2 regions of the Pseudoalteromonas sp. PAR1 genome follow, and region 1 is predicted to be linked to the other one. Evidence: predicted binding sites of a transcription regulator. Region 1 holds the regulator's gene; the other holds the start of a gene.
The links. Region 1 encodes sigma-54, which starts transcription at its own class of promoters, with help from an activator protein. Its sites were predicted from a motif close to GTTGGCACGNNNNTNGNNT; they were not measured.
Positions count from the first base shown of each region.

Region 2: a site for sigma-54 is predicted at 1,497-1,515, ahead of QL229_RS06610 (CsbD family protein). Genes of this name have one in related genera too.

Region 1 covers NZ_CAMZMY010000011.1:134,488-137,668, reverse strand. The annotation lists gene ptsN (PTS IIA-like nitrogen regulatory protein PtsN) at 1-198, opposite strand, end outside; gene hpf (ribosome hibernation promoting factor) at 202-489, opposite strand; gene QL229_RS11360 (RNA polymerase factor sigma-54) at 516-2,012, opposite strand; gene lptB (LPS export ABC transporter ATP-binding protein) at 2,130-2,855, opposite strand; gene lptA (lipopolysaccharide transport periplasmic protein LptA) at 2,852-3,181, opposite strand, start outside.
Region 2 covers NZ_CAMZMY010000006.1:68,308-71,488, reverse strand. The annotation lists gene hrpB (ATP-dependent helicase HrpB) at 1-1,306, opposite strand, end outside; gene QL229_RS06610 (CsbD family protein) at 1,554-1,751, shown strand; gene QL229_RS06605 (GGDEF domain-containing protein) at 1,792-2,832, opposite strand; gene metH (methionine synthase) at 2,998-3,181, opposite strand, start outside.

The DNA of each region.
Region 1 (3,181 bases):
TGGAATAGCAATGCCACGACCAATACCTGTACTGCCTAATTTTTCTCTATTGAGTAAGGCATCAAGGACGTCTTGTTGAGATAAATGAGGAAGCTGCTGGTGAGCCAGCTCGCTGATATATTCAAGGATTCTTTTTTTGCTATTAAAAAGGACCGCAGCTTTGCTGCAGTCCTGGTTAGTAAGTGAACTAAGTTTCATAATTTAGTGTCGAGCTAATTTCTCTTTGTGTTTAATGACTTGACGATCTAGTTTGTCGATTAGCGAGTCAATGGCTGCATACATATCTTGGTGTGCAGTTGAGGCAAAGAGCTCGCCTCCATTTACATGTAAAGTTGCTTCTGCTTTTTGGCTTAATTTTTCTACATCTAGAATGACATGTACATTATTAATGTGGTCAAAATGCCTTTCTAGTTTTGCAAACTTGCTGTTTACATAGTCTCTTAATGAATCAGTGATTTCTACATGACGACCAGTTAAATTTAGTTGCATAAGCATTTTCCTTCTATGTAAAACGTCTAAATCAAACTCTTACGCTGATTAGACGGAGGTATCGCTAGAGACTCTCGATATTTTGCAATTGTGCGTCTAGCTACTTTAATTCCTTGCTCAGCCAATATATCTGCAATTTTACTATCACTCAATGGTTTAGCTGAGTTTTCTGCAGCGATAAGCTTTTTGATCAAAGCGCGAATTGCTGTTGATGAACACTCACCACCGTTTTCTGTGCTGACATGGCTTGAGAAGAAATATTTCAACTCAAAAATCCCGCGAGGGGTGTGCATGTATTTTTGTGTTGTAACACGTGAAATTGTCGATTCATGCATTTCGACCATTTCTGCGACATCGTTCAGCACCATTGGTTTCATGGCTTCTGGGCCATGTTCAAAAAATGCTTGTTGTTGCTGTACGATACAATTGGTCACTTTTAAAAGTGTATCGTTACGGCTCTCTAAGCTTTTAATAAACCATTTAGCTTCTTGTAAATGAGAGCGAATAAACTGGCTATCGCTGCTCGATTTTACTGAGCGTGACATAGCTGCATATTGGCTATTCACTCTAATTTTTGGCATACAATCTGGGTTTAGTTCAACGACCCAACGACCTTTAACTTTTTTAACCGATACATCGGGTATAACGTACTCAGACTCTTCGCGAACTATGCTGTCTGCTGGCTTAGGGTTTAAGCTGTGGATCAGCGTCATTACTTCTTTTAGTTCGCTTTCTTTAAGCTTAGTCTTTTTCATCAAAGTGCGATAGTCGCGACTTGCTAATAATTCAATATGCTCAGATAAAACCATTTTAGTTTCAGCTAAATACGGCGTACTCGCATCGAATTGGCGAAGCTGGATACATAAGCACTCTTGTAAGCTACGGGCACCAATCCCTACTGGATCAAACAACTGTATTCTCTTTAAGACCGCTTCGACTTCATCTAGTTCGATTTCTTCTTCATCATTATTTTGATTAAAACTTTCGACTATGTCTTCGCAGCTAACAGTTAAAATACCTGAGTCATCAATTGCCTCTACGATGGCGACAGCGATCGCTTCGTCAGTTGGGCTAAATGGTGTGAGTTGTAATTGCCACATAAGGTATTCATGGAGGGTTTCAGTCGATGCACCTTGATAAATTGACTCATCTTCTGGCATTGGACCTGATGATGTTGATGGGGCAGCACTCATGTACTCATCCCATGTCACATCCATGGCTAAATCGTCACTTACGGTGTCTTTGTTAAGGGCATCGCTGCTTTCTTGTTCGTACTCACTCGGCGCTTCTTCGGCCGATGCACTTAGCTGAGTATCATCAGATTCAGCTTTTTGCTCGTTCTTACCAATGTTTTCATCGTTGTAATCTGCTTCTTCCACTTCAAGCAGAGGGTTACTATCAAGTGCTTCTTGAATTTCTTGCTGGAGATCCAATGTACTAAGCTGCAGCAAGCGAATTGCTTGTTGCAGTTGTGGAGTCATTGTAAGTTGCTGGCCCATGCGCAGCTGTAATGATTGCCTCATGTATCCCTAACAATCCTTTTATGTGTTATCGACACCTGTGCAGTCACAGGTAAATTTATATCGATTTATTGTCATTGTTATTTAGTTTAGCAGATGCGCTAGATGGTGGCTTATTGGTTATAGCCTGAATTGCTCACCTAGATACACATCGCGTACGGTTTGGTCAGCTAAAACATGCTCAGGTGTTCCTGATGCAATTAGCTCCCCATGAGAAACAATGTAGGCTTTTTCACAAACATCAAGGGTTTCTCTAACATTATGGTCAGTGATTAATACACCAATACCACGATTTTTTAAGTGTTCAATAATTTTCTTTATATCTAACACTGAAATAGGATCAACACCAGCAAAAGGCTCATCTAACAAGATAAATTTAGGGTTTGCTGCTAATGCCCGAGCAATTTCTACGCGACGACGCTCGCCCCCAGATAAGGCCATGCCTTGACTATCACGAATATGCTGAATACTAAATTCATCAAGTAAGTTGTTGAGTGTTTCTTCTCGGCCTTGTTTATTTAAATCTTTACGCGTTTCTAAAATAGCCATTAGGTTTTGATAAACCGTTAACTTTCTAAAAATAGATGACTCTTGTGGTAGGTAACCAATCCCTAAACGTGCTCGGCTATGCATTGGCAAAAGTGTAATATCGTTATCATCAATGCTGATCTTGCCTTTATCGCTAGGTACTAAGCCAACAATCATATAGAAAGTGGTGGTTTTGCCTGCGCCATTTGGGCCAAGCAAACCAACGATACTGCCCGCTTCAACTTCAAGACCCACATTTTTGACAACTTGGCGGCCTTTATAGCTTTTTGCTAAAAGCTCTGCTTTTAATGTGCTCATGGTTGGCCTTTATCGTCTTGTTTGTTGTCTACAGGCACTAAGATTGTGTGTACACGGTCTGTTGAGTTTTCATCTTTTTCTGCGCTAATTAGTTGTTGTGCCATATCATAGGTAATGCTTTTCGCTGTTACTTTTTGGCCTGCTTGAGTCACTTCGGCTTCGCCATTTAAAGTTAAGAAGCGCTTGGCTACGTCGTAGCGAACTTCTTCTGCACTGGCGCTCATTACCGTGCCATCTGCTTGCTTTTCTTCAAAATAAGCAGGCTTACCTGTGGCGATAATTAACTCAACAGTACCTTCTGTATCACCACCATGGGCTTCAAGGCG
Region 2 (3,181 bases), on a different contig from region 1:
CTAATACATAAATACCAGGCATGCGCTGCTCTAGTTGCTTTGCCTTAATGAGCATATGCGAGAGGCGAATATCGGCTCCATAGCTCAGCATTTGGCTGCCAAGCGAAGTAAGCTTTTCATTTTCATCAATGGCTTCGAGCATTTTCAAAAGTGCCGTTGCCTGTTTAACCTGCTGGCTACTTGGTGGATCGAGCAAGCTAAGCTCAGCAAGTGATGCCCCCCACTGCTTTGCCTCTAATAACAACTGACTAATATCACTGGTCAGAATTTCTGGCGCATCATGGCTGTTGCGGCGCTCAAAGGTTTGCTTAGAGCCTAACCGATACACAACCCCCGGCTCAATGCGCCCAGCACGACCAGCGCGCTGTATGGCTGAAGAACGAGAGATACTTTGCGTAACAAGCTCTGTCACACCCGTTTTTAAATTAAAACTGGCAGCACGACGTTTACCGCTATCAACCACAATGCGTATTCCTTCAATGGTCAAACTGGTTTCAGCCACATTGGTGGTTAATACCACTTTACGTTTGCCATTTTTAGCAGGCGCAATAGCAGCTTGTTGCTCATTTTTATTTTGCTCACCATACAAGCTAAATATCTCAACATTATCACCTAAATCGTTTAGAGACTGCTGAACCCGAATGATTTCACGCTGCCCTGGTAAGAATACTAAAGCACTGCCCGTTTGCTCACTAAGCGCCTGTTTTATAACTGCAGGTATGTCATCGAGCCAGCGGCTTTCGTCTTTAAGTGGAATGTAAACTTCATCAATGGGGTAGCTTCGCCCTTGTGATGAGATGATAGGACAGCTAAAAAACTCACTGTAACGATCGCCGTCTAAGGTTGCCGACATCAGTAAGATTTTTAAATCATCGCGAAGTGCCGCCTGTGTTTCGAGGGCAAATGCCAAAGCCGTATCTGCGGCAATTGAGCGCTCGTGAAACTCATCAAAAATAAGTAAGTCTACATCACTAAGCTCTGGGTCATTTTGCAACATACGCGTCAGCATGCCTTCAGTGACAATTTCGAGTTTAGTTGTAGAACTAACTTTTGATTCGCCACGAATACGTAAGCCGACACTGTCGCCAACTTTTTCATTTTGCTGACTTGCCAAGTACTGAGCAATATTGCGTGCGGCGAGTCGTCTTGGCTCTAACATAACAATGCGTTTAAAGTGCCCTTCGCGCATTAAGGTAAGAGGTAGCCATGTTGATTTACCCGCTCCCGGTGGCGCTTGCAATAAGGCCATAGGGTTACTCTGTAATGTTGTTAACAGGGATTGATAAATATCTTCAACTGGCAGCACGTTAGGTATCTCTTACTTTCTTTTCGCGCATTGTATCAAAAAATTACAGGCAGGGATGAGTAGCCTTAAATTGCATGAAATAATTACACGCTTCAACCTTTAAACAGGTACAAATTGCAATTAGATAACTCCACCACATAACACAAAAAATTAAAAATTAACAATATCAATTAGTTACTTATAAGGTTGGAGTGGCATAACGATTGCTTTTACTAACACGAATGTTTAACAAAGTAAGGAGATTATGATGAACAGCGATCGTTTAGAAGGTAATTGGAAAGAACTTAAAGGTAAAGCGCAACGTAAATGGGGCGAACTTACTGATGGTGATTTAGATGTGATTGAGGGTAGCCGTAAAGAGCTTGTTGGTAAAATCCAGCAAAAATACGGTAAATCGAAAGAAGAAGCTGAGCGTGAAGTCAGCGACTTTGAAAAAAGCCATTAATTTGAGCAATAAATAAAGCCGCTAATTGCGGCTTTATTTATCAAGCAGGCTCGTGCTTTGCTAAATCAGCTTCAGCAACCGTTTGATTTTTACCTTGCGATTTAGCACGGTAAAGTCGCTTATCAGCAATGTTTAAGCAATGATCAACACTCTCATCTGGCACGCGTTGGTATAAGCCAATACTTAAGGTGACATGAAAACGATGCTGACCGCTAGTGAATGGCTTTTCAGCGAGCTTTTTATGAATGTTGTCTGCAACTTGGTAGGCCCGTTGTTCATTCCCCGCAGGAATAACAATTAAAAACTCTTCGCCGCCCCAACGGGAAATGACATCTTCTTCTGTGCACACTTTATTAAATACATCAGCGAAAAATATTAGCACCTCATCGCCTACTTGATGACCATAGGTGTCGTTGATTTGTTTAAAGTTATCAACATCCATCAGCAAGAACACTGCCCCTTCGCCAAAGCGTTTATCTTGTAAGCACTCAGTTGCAAAGCGACGATTTACAAGTTCAGTCATTGCATCATAGCGAGCAAGCTTTTGATTAATTTTAAGTTGCTTCATTAACTCTAAACTGTATTTGTTGCGGTAATATTCGTAGAAGCCACCCAAAATACATAAAATAGAGAAGCACAGCATGACCCGCGTTGGAAAGTAATGACTTGAATAACTGTAATAACCAAATTGATCGGTAAAATAGAAAAGCACTGAGATAATAATGGCAAGCAGGATAAGATCGAACGCTCCGCGCTTTAAGCCACGAATAAAAAATGTTACTGGGGATACAATAAATAGCCATAACGGCCCTGTGCCATTACTGCCACCCGAGACAGTTAAGAAGCACATCATTGCATAAAGTGCGTACAGCATGAGTACTGAAATAAATTGATCACGCCCCTTTATTAAAAAAGGCAAAGCAAAAATAACAACGCCAACAATTAATAAATAACTTAATGCGATGTAGCCATCTTGATAACTTGTGACCGACATCAACAAAGAGGTCACTGCACCAATAAATGCAAATACGCGTAAGAATCGCGCTTTATCTCTCTCGCTTGCATTCACAGTATCAATCACAATTTCACCTTAGATTCCTTGCTCAACCTCAATAACTTTAACACAAATATTTAAATTAGAAGGAATTTGCCAGTACTAAAGCAATTAAAAAGAAAAAAGTATGAAAAAAATGGACATAAAAAAACGAGCCATTTGAGGCTCGTTTTTAATTTAAACTAAAGGTTATTATTCTGGCTCATAGCCCAAATTAGGCGACAACCAACGCTCAGCTTCAGCAAGTGTCATGTTGGTACGCTTAGCGTAATCTTCAACCTGATCTTTTTGAATTTGCGCCACTGCGTAGTATTTCGCTTCAGGGTGAGAGAAATACCAACCAGAAACTGCAGCACCCGGCCACATTGCGTATGAG